Regions from separate parts of the Ottowia oryzae genome, predicted to be linked through region 3. Evidence: predicted binding sites of a transcription regulator. Region 3 holds the regulator's gene; each other region holds the start of a gene.
The links. The regulator sigma-54, encoded in region 3, starts transcription at its own class of promoters, with help from an activator protein. The targets are predictions, from matches to a motif close to TGGCANGNAANCTGCTTT.
Positions count from the first base shown of each region.

Region 1 (3,328 bases), 1.9 Mb from region 3:
GCTGCACGCTCGTGGCGTGCCCTGCGAGGTGGTCAATGGCGTTACGGCTGGCGCAGCGGCGGCCACTGCGTGTGGCTTTCCGTTGACGATGCGTGGGATGACGATGGGGGTGACGCTGGTGACGGGCCATACCGAGCACGGCGACACACCGAACTGGCCTGCGTTGGCGCACAGCGGTACGACGCTGGTGATTTACATGGGCGTGTCGACGATGGCACAGACGCAGGACTCACTTTTGCGCGCAGGTATGGAGCCCAGCACGCCTGTGGCGATGGTTGAGAACGCCAGTCTGGCCCAGCAGCGCCATCGACTGTCCACGCTGGCCCACATGCTGGCGGATGCGCGCGATTTTGGCTTGCGCAGCCCCGCCATTTTGGTGGTGGGGCAAGTGGTGGGCATGGCTGAGGCGCTGGTGCCCTTGGCCGGCGCGTCTAAACGCACTGGAACCCTGGGATGAACGCGCCGACACGGCCAGAACATGCCGACGGTGAGTTGACACTGCGCTTTGCGCTGGCCGCGCGGCGGCGTGAACTGCAAGGCATGCACGAGCTGGCGCAAACCAGTGAACTGGTTGCTCAAGTGGGCCAGTTGATCCACGAGCTGCAGAAAGAGCGCGGCCGAGCGGCCCTGCTGGTCGGGCAAACGACCGAAGAACAACGAACGCACTGGCTGGGTCAAACCGCTCTGACCGTGCGGGCGCAGCGTTCATTGAGCGAACGGCTCACGAGCGAGCTCAACGGCGAAAGGCTACTGCAGCGCCGCACGCGCTGGCTTCACGCCGTGGCCCACGCGCTGCACGCGATGGATGGTCTGGCGGCACTTCGAGCATCCTTGGTCGCGGGAGCCATGCAGGCCGAAGACGCCACCTTGGCCTACAGCAGTGTTATTGGCTGCTGGCTCGGCGTGGTCATTGAGGCACTGGATGGGCCCTCCGATCCCCACATCACGCGGGTGCTTGTGGCACTGCTCAACTTCATGCAGGCCAAAGAACTGTGCGGGCAAGAACGCGCCGTTGGCGTCGCGGGATTTGCGCGAGGCAGCTTCAACGCTGAACGGCGCACGCAGATGGCCAGCCTGGCGCGCGGTCAGGCCCGCAGCTTCGAGCTGTTTCTGCAGCACGCTTCCGCAGGTCTGCGCGCTGGCTGGGAAGCGCTGAGAGCGGGTGAACTGGCGCTTCAACGTCTGCGCGATCTGGCCGCGACGCCGGATGCTGCTATCAGTCCTCAGCTGGCCCAGCCCTGGTTCGATGTTTGTACCGCCCGCATTGACGCCCTTCACGGGCTAGAACAGGTCCTGACGACAGAGTTGGCCGACTGTTGCCGTGACCGGGTCGCGGAGAACGAGCGTGCTTTGTCCCAGCTCACCGATGACAGCGACCGCCATGCGACAGAGGGTCAAAGCGCAAAAGCCATGACGAGTGTCATGCGCCAATCCCTTGTGTACACCTTGGTCGGTCGGCCGATGGATGCGGTCGTCACTGGCGACGCCATTGGCGACACGATGGCCCGTTCCGTCCTGGACTTGTTGCTGGAGCAAGGCGCCAGGTTGCACGAAGCGGACTTGAGGTTGTCGGAAGCGCGGCGCGCCCGCCATGAGCGCCGACGCATTGAGCAAGCCAAATGGTGGTTGGTCACCCACTACCAGCTCAGCGAGCCCGCAGCGCAAGAACGCTTGCAGCGCACCGCTATGAACAACGGCCTCACGCTGCTTGAGGTGGCCGATCGCATTCTTGCGTCCGAGTCTCCGGCTGGATGATCGTGGCGCTTGCTCACCGCTGCCCGAATTTGCACCGCGAAGCGGCCGATCCGCACCTGCCGAAGTGCGTCGGGTGGATCGCAAAGCCTCCACGGGCAGCGTCCGTGCAAAACATCTAGCCTCAACGCACCAAGATGTCGCAGGTCGAGCACGGGTTGGGTGCATGGATCGCCCGATCGGTGTCATTTACGCTTTGAATGCCTGGCACGCCAATTGCAGGTCATAGGCTACTAGGCTTTGCCACCTGCAAGGCCTCTTGGACAACGGCGTCCATTGCCCAGCGAATGCGCACCGCGCAGCTCGCCAGGGCGATGGACGCCGTTTGCGTTTGGCTGAACAAGGAGTGCTTTGATGCCTGATACAACCCGCGTCGTCGTCGTAGGCAATGGCATGGTGGGCCATTGCTTTGTGCAAGAGATGGTGCGGCGCACGCCTGATCTGGTTGCTGCCTGCCTGCAGATCACGGTGCTCGGCGAAGAGCCCCGGCCAGCGTACGACCGAGTGCATTTGTCGAGCTTCTTCGCTGGCACCACGGCAGACGAACTGTCCCTCGTCGAGCCAGGCTTCTACGACCGACCTGGCTTGTCTCTGCGGCTCAACGCACGTGTGCAGCAGATTGATCGACGCATCCATCAGCTCAGGCTCGCCGATGGCGAGATGATGAGCTACGACCGGCTGGTTCTGGCCACTGGCTCAGTGCCGTTCGTTCCCGCCGTACAGGGGCGCGACCGGGACGGTTGCTTCGTCTACCGAACCATCGAAGACCTGGAGGGCATGCTGGCGGCGGGCCGATATGCGCAAAGCGGCGTCGTGATCGGCGGGGGATTGCTCGGGTTGGAATGCGCCAAAGCGCTGCGCGACATGAAGCTGACCACGCACGTCGTGGAATTCTCCAAACGGTTGATGGCCGCTCAGGTGGACGACGGTGGCGGGGAGGTGCTGCGCGCCAAGATTGAGGCGCTGGGCGTTCAGGTACACACCAGCCGCAACATGGTGGAAATCACCGATGGCATGACGGCGCGCCACCGGCTCGTGTTCGACGATGGCATCTGGCTCGAGACCGATATGGTCGTTTTTTCAGCCGGTATCCGCCCGCGCGATGAGCTGGCGCGCCAGAGCGTGTTGGCGATCGGCCCGCGCGGCGGCGTGGCGATTGACGACCACTGTCGCAGCTCGGATCGTTCGGTGTATGCGATTGGCGAATGCGCTTCCTGGAAGGACAAGTTGTTCGGGCTGGTTGCCCCCGGCTACGAGATGGCGCGTGTGGCGGCGGGGCACATTCTGGGCGATGGCGAGGCCAGTTTTTCCGGCACCGATATGAGCACCAAGCTCAAGCTCATGGGCGTGGAGGTGGCCAGCGTGGGCGACGCCCACGGCGCTACGCCGGGCAGTCGCAAGTTCGTGTATGCGAACGAGCTTCAGCAGATCTACAAGAAGCTCGTTATCAGCCAGGACGGCCTGCAACTGCTGGGCGCGGTGCTGGTCGGGAACGCCGACGAGTACGGCACGCTTCAGCAAATGGTTGCCAACGGCATCGCGTTGCCTGCGCAGCCTGAGTTCCTGATCCTGCCGG
Region 1 is NZ_CP027666.1:3,013,387-3,016,714, reverse strand. Features, by position in the region: gene cobA (uroporphyrinogen-III C-methyltransferase) at 1-457, shown strand, start outside; gene C6570_RS13765 (nitrate regulatory protein) at 454-1,755, shown strand; gene nirB (nitrite reductase large subunit NirB) at 2,107-3,328, shown strand, end outside.
Region 1: nirB (nitrite reductase large subunit NirB) is a predicted target of sigma-54. The motif match lies at 1,958-1,975, and genes of this name have one in related genera.

Region 2 (3,328 bases), 450 kb from region 3:
ATTCCTGAGACTTTGATCGAGGCCGAGTTGTTTGGCTACGAGGAAGGGGCATTCACCGGCGCGCGCAAGAAGGGTGCGATTGGCAAGATCGTGCAGGCCGATGGCGGCACATTGTTCCTCGATGAAATCGGTGACATGCCAAGGCATCTTCAGGCACGGCTGCTGCGCGTTTTGCAGGAACGCAAGGTCAGCCCCCTGGGCGCGCGAAAGGATGTTGAGGTGGATGTCACGGTGGTTTGCGCGACCCACAAGAACATCAGGGAAATGATCTCCCGCGGTGAGTTTCGAGAGGATCTTTACTATCGCCTCAATGGCCTGGTGGTGCGGCTGCCTGCATTGCGCGAGCGCACCGACTTTGAAGTCGTGGTGAAGAAAGTCCTGAAATCGCTTTGCGAGGGCGAGCCGCACATCACCATCTCTTCGGACGTGATGACATTGCTGGCCAGCTACCACTGGCCAGGCAACCTGCGCCAGTTGCATAACCTGCTTCGCACGGCCGTTGTCATGGTGGACACCGATGGTGTGATCGATGCGGAGCACCTGCCGGACGATTTTCTCGAAGAGCTGAGCATCGCCAACAACGCCCCGTTGGCTGTTGAGGCCAGCGTGATCGCTTCTGCGCCCGTCGCCATTGCGAACTCTGAAGAAGTGTTCACCGACGGCGTGCGTCTGCAGGACGTCACCCTGAATACGATGGCACAGATGTTGCGCATTCACAGGGGCAATGTGTCGGCGGCAGCCAAGGCGCTTGGGGTGTCACGAAACACCATCTACCGCAAGAAGAACCTGCTTCCTCCCGACCTGCTGAACTGAGGCTCGGCAGCGCTGCGCAACTCCCGCACAGGGCATGCGCACGCTGCTGCGCTGCATGACACAAGTCCATGGAGACGCCGAGATGAAAGTACCCGCGCCCGTTTCACATCGCTACGACCGGTTTTCGGTAGGGCTGCATTGGCTCATGGCCGTGATGCTGCTGGCCCAGCTTGTGCTGGGCATCTGGATGACCGGCCTGCCCAAGGACGCTGGCGGAGTCCGGGCCGCCTGGTTCAATCTGCACAAATCCATCGGCATGTTGCTCGGGATGTTGGTGCTCGTTCGGCTTGCCTGGGCGGTCCTGCGCCCCCGTGTCATTGAATTTCCCCTGCCGCGCACGCAACACGCGCTGGCCATTGCCAATCACCGATTGCTGTACCTGCTGATGCTGATGGCGCCGGTTTCGGGCTTCTTGGGTTCGATGTATTCGGGCTACCCCATTCGATTCTTCGGCATGAAACTGCCCCAGCTGGCCGAGCGCTGGGACTCTGCCAAGGCGTTCTTCAGCATCATGCATGAGGTCTCGGTCTACGCCATGCTGGTTCTCATCGCGGCCCATGTGCTGGCCTTCGCGTACCACCAGGTCGTCTTGAAGGACGGGCTCATTCGCCGCATGCGATGACATAGGCTGCGGCGCTCAGGACATTGCGCCGCGGTGCTCCGTATTTGAACAGCTCGCGCGCCACACTCCGCTCCACATTTGAACGGGAGCGCCGGTTCAAAGCAGCGGAGCCTGCCTGCCAGGCGATGGCATGTGTTTTGCAGATGTTGGATGGCCATCATCTACAACCACACGAGGAGCAAACCACATGTCCACATCGGCCTTCCGCCCCATGCGTTTGAACACGCTGTGTCTGGCGATTGCAGCCACCGTCAGTCTTCCCGCGTTCGCGGTCAAGCCAGTGACCTGGGAAGACATTGCAAACGACGCCAAGACCACCGAAGACGTGCTGTCCTATGGATTAGGGCTGACGGCCCAACGCTACAGCCCGCTGAAGACGCTGAACCCCAAGAACGTGGCAGGCCTTGTTCCGGCGTGGAGCTACTCCTTTGGCGGAGAGAAGCAGCGCGGCCAGGAGGCACAGGCGCTCGTGCACGACTGTGTGGTGTATGTGACAGCCTCCTACTCGCGCTTCGTGGCGATCGACGCGCGCACCGGCAAGCGCCTCTGGACCTATGAGCACCGACTGCCGGAGGATATCCGGCCGTGCTGCGACGTGGTCAATCGCGGACCTGCGATCTACGGCGACAAGGTGTATTTCGGTACGCTCGATGCGCGCGTGATCGCTTTGGACCGCGCGACCGGCAAAGTCGTGTGGAACGAGAAGTTCGGCGACCACAAGGTGGGCTACACCATGACCGGTGCGCCCTTCATCATCAAGGACAAGCAGACCGGCAAGGTGCTGCTGGTGCATGGATCGTCTGGCGACGAATTCGGTGTGGTGGGCTATCTCTACGCGCGAGACCCCGACACCGGCAAGGAGATCTGGGCACGACCACTGGTGGAAGGCCATGTGGGTCGATTGAACGGTCAGCCCAGCACGCCTACAGGCGATCCCAAGGCGCCGACCTGGCCGAACGACCCCAATTCCCCCACCGGCAAGGCGGAGGCCTGGAGCCAGGGGGGCGGTGCGCCGTGGCAAACACCGTCGTTCGACGTGGAGACCAACACCATCATCGTGGGTACCGGCAACCCAGCGCCTTGGAACACCTGGAAGCGCACGGCCAAGGGTGACGACCCGCGCAACTGGCCCAGCCTGTACACCTCGGGTCAGGCCTACATCGATCCGACGACTGGCGACCTCAAGGGGTTCTTCTCGCATACGCCCAACGACGCCTGGGATTTCTCCGGCAACAACTCCGTGCTCCTGTTCGATTACAAGGACAAGACGACCGGCAAGACTGTCAAGGCATCTGCCCACGCCGACCGCAATGGCTTTTTCTTCGTGACCGACCGCGAGAAACTCGCCAAAGCCGACGGTGGTCATCCTTGGAAGCAGAACGCCATCATCAATGCCTGGCCCTTCGTGGACGGCATCACCTGGGCCTCGGGCTTTGACCTCAAGACCGGCCTTCCCAATGAGAAGGGCAATCGTCCGCCCGAGCCCAAGGAAGGTCAGGAGAAGGGCGACAGCGTCTTCGTTTCGCCACCGTTCCTTGGCGGCACCAACTGGATGCCGATGAGCTATAGCCCCGACACCGGTTTGTTCTACATCCCGGCCAATCACTGGGCCATGGACTACTGGTCCGAGCAGATCACGTACAAGGCGGGCGCAGCGTACTTGGGTCAGGGCTTTCGCATCAAGAAGCTGTACGACGACCATGTCGGCATCCTGCGCGCCATCAATCCGCAGACCGGCAAGATCGCATGGGAACACAAAGAGCAGTTTCCGCTGTGGGCCGGCACGCTCACTACCGGCGGCGGCCTTTTGTTCACCGGGACATCTGACGGTTACGTGAAAGCCTTCGATGCCAAGAACGGGAAGGAGCTGTGGAAGTTTCAGACCGGATCGGG
Region 2 is NZ_CP027666.1:680,939-684,266, forward strand. Features, by position in the region: gene C6570_RS03215 (sigma-54-dependent Fis family transcriptional regulator) at 1-813, shown strand, start outside; gene C6570_RS03220 (cytochrome b) at 848-1,435, shown strand; gene C6570_RS03225 (methanol/ethanol family PQQ-dependent dehydrogenase) at 1,623-3,328, shown strand, end outside.
Region 2: C6570_RS03225 (methanol/ethanol family PQQ-dependent dehydrogenase) is a predicted target of sigma-54. The motif match lies at 1,562-1,579, and genes of this name have one in related genera.

Region 3 (3,328 bases):
CGTGCGCGAACACGCTGGATTGGTGGCTCATCACCGCAGCCTGCGCCCTGAAGGCGCGCGCCATGTTCGGCAGTCGCGATGCCAGCACCAGCGCCGGATCGGTGGCGCCCTGAAGTTGCGCCAGCAAATTGCCGCGAAGGCGCTCGTGCGTCAACTCGCGTGCAGCGCGGTCCTTGTCCAGTTGGTATTGCAACTGGGTAGACAGCAGCTCGCCCAGCACGGCGCAGCTGGCGCGCACGGGGTAGGGCACCTGCACCGCCGCGCGGTGATGGCAGGCGAGGATGCCCCACAGATCGCCGTCCACGATCAAGGGCACGCACATGGACGCACTGATCCCGCTGTCATGCAGGTAATGGGCATGAAAGTCCGGCACGCTGCGCAGTGCGGACAGTGTCATATCCAGCGGAGCTTCGTGACCGGGCGCAGCTTCGAGCGGCACCGGCGCACTGTCAGCATCCGGAACGTGCCGCGCCGGATTCAGGCTGAACAAGCGACGCGCTTCAACCGGTATGTGGGCTTCTGGAAAGCGCTGACCCAGGCGCGGCGGCCAGTCTGTGGCGCTGCTGGCCTCGGCCACCACCTGGCTGCTGCCGTCTCGCTTGAAATGGTAGGCCAGCACGCGGTCAAAACCCAGCATGGCGCGCAGGGCCCGCGTGCCTTCGTCCAGCAAACCCTGTACGTTGGTCTGTTGGCGCAAGCGGCGCACCACCTGATGCAAGGTTGGGCCGGGATCAAGGTCTTGCCTAGGGTGGGGGCTGGGTTCCAGCTCGACCAGCGTGCCCCATTTCTGCCGCCGGACAAGGCAGTCAAACTGCCGCCCGTTCAGGGCGACGCGGTGATGATCGGCCAACGCAGAATCTTCGCCGCCAGCTTTTGCGGCAACCAGGCTGGCGCCGCTCAGCCCAAACTGTTCGGGCAGCGCGCGGCCGAGCGAGGGCGCCTCGTGGCCCAGCAGCTTGGCCGCATTGGCACTCAGGTGCGTCACAACGCCAAAGCCATCCAACGCGATCAGCACGCCGTGGGCTTGAATCGCGCCAGGCGTGTGAAGTTGGGATTGAGGTTTGAGCAGCGCCACCGGTGGTCCTTGGTCAGATCGTGCGCTGGCGGCCAGGCGTGAGGCGCCGTGGCTGGCCGCACGTCCGATGCAAACGCGTAGGGGAATTCCTACACGCGACCCAGTGTATCGGTGTGCGCGACGCGCGCTCTGCCACGAGGCATAGCCGTGACAGGCGGTCGACGACGGCGCCTGGCGGCGCGTCAGGCAGAAGCCTTGCGCAGCCCGGCCACGGGTATGCGCAAGCCCTCGCGGTACTTGGCTACCGTGCGGCGCGCGCAGTCGATGCCCTGGGCTTTCAGCAGCTCGGCCAGCTGGTTGTCGGACAGCGGCTTGGCCGTGTTCTCGGCATCGATCAGTTGCTTGATCAGCGCCCGCACGGCGGTGCTGGACGCGTTGCCGCCCGATTCGGTGGCCAGCGCCGAGCCGAAGAAATACTTCAGCTCGAACGTGCCGCGCGGCGTGGCCATGTACTTGGCGGTGGTCACGCGCGAGATGGTGGATTCGTGCACGCCCAGCTCGTCGGCCAGGTCGCGTTGCACCATGGGCCGCATGGCCAGCTCACCGTGGATGAAGAAGCTCTTTTGCCGTTCGACGATGGCTTGCGACACGCGCAGGATGGTGTCAAAGCGCTGCTGGATGTTCTTGATGAACCAGCGGGCCTCTTGCAGCCGCTGCGCCAGCGCCTGGTGGTTTTCGCCGCCTTTGCCGCCGCGCAGTGCGCTGGCGTACACGTCGTGCACGCGCAGGCGCGGCATCACATCTGGGTTCAGCTGCACGCGAAAGCGCTGCTGCGCACCGCTGCCGCGCACGCTGACGATCACGTCGGGCACCACCACGTTGCGCTCCACGTCGGCAAAGCGGCGCCCCGGCTTGGGCTCCAGCGTGGCGATCAGCTGCATGCCCTGGCGCACCTGCGCTTCGGGCAGGCCCGTCAGCGCGGCCAGGCGCTTGGCGTCGCGCTTGGCCAGCAGCTCGATTGCCCCGTGCTGGGCGCAAATGGCCTCGGCCGCCCCGACGCGGGCCAGCTCGTCGGGCTCGCCCGCGCAGGCTGCGCGCAGATCGCGCAGCTGCAGCGACAGGCATTCGGCCAGGTTGCGGGTGCCCACGCCGGCCGGCTCCAGCGACTGCAGCAGTTTTAGCGCCATGGTGAAGCGGTGCACCAGCTCTTCCATCTGCTCGATATCGTCGTCGTCGTCGATCAGCGTGGCGGCCAGCTGCGCAAGGGAATCTTCCAGGTAGCCGTCTTCGTTCAGCGACTCGATCAGAAAGCGCAGCGCGGCCGAATCCTCGGGCGACAGGCGAAGGGCCAGCGCCTGCTGATGCAGGTGTGCGGTCAGGCTTTCCTGGGCGCCCGTGCGTTCGCCGGCGTCCAGCTCGTCGTCGCCCGCAGCCTGCTGTCCCCGCGCCGGGGCGTCGCCACCCCATTCGCCGTCGTCGGCGCTGACGTCCACGCTGCCATCGCCGTCCCAGCCTTCGTGCAGTAGGGATTCAGAGTCCAACGGGCCTTCAGCGCCCGCGCCATCAGCGCTGGCAGCTTCAAATTCTGTAGCATTCTCGCTGACCCGGTCGCCCTCGCTGGTGCGCGTGTCGGCACGCGACAGGCCGAATTCCTCGCGCGGGGCGCCGTCTTCCTCGCGCTCCAGAAAAGGGTTGTCGTCCAGCATCTGCTCCACCTCGCTGGACAGCTCCAGTGTGGACAACTGCAGCAGCCGGATCGACTGCTGCAGCTGAGGGGTGAGCGCAAGGTGCTGCGAAACCCGCAGCGACAGACCGGGCTTCACAGGCGGAAATTCTCTCCCAGGTACACGCGGCGCACCTGTGGGTCCTCGACGATGTGCGCGGGCGTGCCGGTGGCCAGCACCCGCCCTTCGCTGATGATGACGGCGTGGTCGCAAATGCCCAGGGTTTCACGCACATTGTGATCGGTGATCAGCACGCCAATGCCGCGCGCCTTCAGGAATTCGATGATGCGCTGGATCTCGATGACGGCGATGGGGTCAATGCCTGCGAACGGCTCGTCCAGCAGGATGAAGCGCGGCTGAGTGGCCAGGGCGCGAGCAATCTCGACGCGGCGGCGCTCGCCGCCCGACAGCGCCGGCGCCGGGGAATCGCGCAGGTCGTTGACGTGCAGCTGCTCCAGCAACTCGGTCAGGCGCCGCTCGATCTCGTCGCGGCTCAGCGCGCGGCCGTCGGGGCCGACCTGCAGCTCCAGCACGGCGCGCACGTTCTCGGCCACCGTGAGCTTGCGAAAGATCGATGCTTCCTGCGGCA
Region 3 is NZ_CP027666.1:1,128,399-1,131,726, forward strand. Features, by position in the region: partial or broken gene C6570_RS18370 (GAF domain-containing protein) at 1-1,075, opposite strand, end outside; gene rpoN (RNA polymerase factor sigma-54) at 1,258-2,838, opposite strand; gene lptB (LPS export ABC transporter ATP-binding protein) at 2,835-3,328, opposite strand, start outside.

Region 4 (3,328 bases), 750 kb from region 3:
CAGGAGTGCCGAGACAGTGACGCGAATTTGGTGCAATCCGCGCTGGAGGAGATCGACCGAGCGACGGCGAGTTGCTTCGGAATCCCCATGGACCTTCAATGTCTGAACAGCGTTGATCAATCCTCCCAACGGGTTGTTGATTTCATGCGCGACGGCCGCTGTCATGCGACCGACCGCAGCCAACCTTTCAGACGACAGTGCTCGCCGCTGGGCTTGTTGCCTCTCCCGCAGTTCTGCAATCAATCGGCGCACTGCCGAATAGATGCGCGCCAGTTCCGGGTCGGCATTGGAAGACAGTTCGGATTCAATCTGCGTGGATGGATCTTGGCCGATACGTGAAATTGCCCGTGCCAGTTCGCGAATCGGCCTTGTCATGCGTCTTCCCGCGATCCATCCAAGAGGAGCAAGGAAGAGTACGGAAAGTGCCGCGCCGAGTGCAGCAGACTTTCCGAGCGTTGCCCAGTCAGGCTCGAACGCGGCCCGCTCCACGGCAACAAGGGAGTAGCCCATCTTGGCGCCGTCCTCACTCAGGACGGGATTCACCAAAGCAACGCCACCGTCGGGCAGATCCACCTTGCTCGGTCCTTTCAGGTGTTCAATCAAATTGAATGGAACTCCTGGAACGGGCGCGCTAGTTGGGAACCGGCTTGGGTCTGACGACGCGAGCGTGTGCGCGTCTGCGCCGAGGATGGCTGCATTCGAATGACCTTCCGCCGCTGCCGGTAGGAGGCCTGCAATGTCACGCAGGAGAACGAACGCTCGCCAAGTGTCGTTCGACAGGAGGTACGGCTTGGCTTGACCAGACAGCAACACGGACGCGCGAGAAATGGCAGCTTCAATCTCGGATCGGGCTGTTGCGGCAGCACTTCTCGCAGCCACCACCGTGACAAGCAATGCAGTCAGAAGCACGGCCAACGATAGTCCCAGAGGAATCTGGAGGCGATACGGCAGTCGGAACCACATGGCGGTTTCGCCTAGCTCGGTACGCCCGAGTTGGGTGTCTGCGAGGCCATCTGACGAATCGAGTCGTAGAGTGCGGGCGATCCGTCTACGAAGCCCGATAGGTTCAGACTGTCGAGCAGTCCCTGCCCCGTCGGATCTTTCGACATTTCGATCAATGCATTCCTCAGAGGCTCCACGGAGGCAGGGCTGACAAGGCTTGGCGTTACAAACGGTGGAAACCCACAGGGCGTAGAGCGCCATACAACCTCGGTCTGCAGGGCGCCTTGCATTCCCAGTTTCAGCATCGTGTCCCAGATGTACCCATCTATCGCACCCGCATCGGCAAGGCGTGCCGCTACCGCATCGGCGACGTTGCGATGCCCATACGCAAAAAACTGACCGCGCAAGTCGGTTGAAGCAACGCCGGCCGCCGCCATTTGTGCTTGCGCCACCAGCCACCCAGAGTTCGACAGCGGATCCGAATACGCGAGAACTTTGCCGCGCAGGTCTGACCAGCTCTGGGGCGTTGTTGTCCCACGTGGACGGATCAAATAGGCTTGATACTGAGGCATCCCGCGATACAGCGGTACCGCCAAAAGCCTCAAAGAAGATTGATACCGAACGAAGGGGTAACCGCATATCCAGGCCGATTCCACCTGACCGGCGGACATCAGTTCCATCACGGCGCGGTACTGATCTCGAACCACGAAAGAGACGCTGGTCTGCGTCCGGTCCGATAGATATGCGGCCCAACGAGTCAGGAATGCTGTCTGATCCGACAGCATCACCGCAGTCACGCCAATGCGCAAGCGACGCGAGGGTTGTGCACTAAGCCCTGTCCCGTAGGCAGCGCTCCCTGCGATGAACAGTCGCCGTTTCATGTCGGCCTCGGTAGGTTACGAGATTGGAACATTAACGCGACCGTGACGTTACTAAATCCGGACATACCCGGAGGTGGCCGCGCGTAACCTGTTGATTTTCATAGCCCGCTGGACGGGCATGGATCCTGCATTCCCACTCGTGTCCAAAGACGACTACTAGGAGACACGTATGGAAAATCAGAAACTCAGTCGCCGCATCTTCCTCAAGACCAGCGGTGGCACGGCAGTCGCGTCCATGGGCGCCGCCAGCGCCGCATTGATGCCGTCGACGGCACAAGCCCAGGCTGCCTCGCCCGCTGGAACAACCACGTTGCCGTATCCCAAGGCCAACGTCGGCAAGGCAGGCGGCATGCCGGTCAACAAGGTCGTCAGCTTCACCTACCCCGACTCATCCTCACCGTGCGTGGCCCTACGGATGGGCGCACCTGTCCATGGTGGGGTTGGGCCCAACAAGGACATCGTGGCATTCAGCGCGATGTGTACGCACATGGGCTGCCCAGTGGCGTACGAAGAAGCCACCAAGACCCTGAAGTGCGGCTGCCACTTTTCGATCTTCGATCCCGAGAACGGCGGACAAATGGTTTGCGGGCAGGCGACCGAGGATCTTCCGCGCGTGATGCTGAACTACGACGCGGCCACCGACACAGTCAGCGCAATCGGGATGGATGGGTTGATCTATGGCCGTCAGGCCAATGTCCTTTAAGGAGATCTTGCCATGAGCAGCACCATCAACGACCGAATCGCGCTCCCACCGACTGACGCCCAGAAGTCCAACATGACATGCCACTTCTGCATCGTGGGATGTGGCTATCACGTCTACAAGTGGGATTCCAACCGCGAAGGTGGACGAGCCGCATCGCAAAACGCCTTGGGCGTGGATTTCACCCAGCAAGTGCCGCCGCTGCAGGTCACGCTCACGCGGGCCATGACAAATACGATCACCGATCGAGCCGGCAAGCGCTGGAACATCATGATCGTCCCCGACAAGGAGTGCGTGGTGAACTCGGGGCTGTCGTCGACGCGCGGCGGAAAAATGGCGTCATACATGTACGCACACGACGGCATCGGCCGCGAGCGACTCAAGACCCCCCGCATTTTCCGGGGCGATCAGTGGCTCGACACCAGTTGGGAGAACGCGCTTGCGATCTATGCGGGCCTGACCAAGAAAATTCTCGACAACGATGGGCCAAGCGGTCTGTTCTATGACTGCTTTGACCATGGGGGGGCTGGCGGCGGATTCGAGAACACCTGGGGTACCGGAAAACTGATGTTCTCGGCGCTAAAGACGCCAATGGTCCGCATACACAACCGACCAGCCTACAACTCGGAGTGCCACGCCACGCGCGAGATGGGTGTTGGCGAACTGAACAACAGCTATGAAGACGCGCAGTTGGCAGACTGCATCATGGCCATTGGGTGCAACTCATACGAAACGCAGACCAACTACTTCTTGAACCACTGGCTGCCCAACCTCAATGGAGGAACGGTGGAGAAAAAGAAGCAGC
Region 4 is NZ_CP027666.1:1,881,638-1,884,965, reverse strand. Features, by position in the region: gene C6570_RS08770 (sensor histidine kinase) at 1-603, opposite strand, end outside; gene C6570_RS08765 (PhnD/SsuA/transferrin family substrate-binding protein) at 975-1,823, opposite strand; gene C6570_RS08760 (arsenate reductase (azurin) small subunit) at 1,993-2,526, shown strand; gene C6570_RS08755 (arsenate reductase (azurin) large subunit) at 2,539-3,328, shown strand, end outside.
Region 4: C6570_RS08760 (arsenate reductase (azurin) small subunit) is a predicted target of sigma-54. The motif match lies at 1,938-1,955, and genes of this name have one in related genera.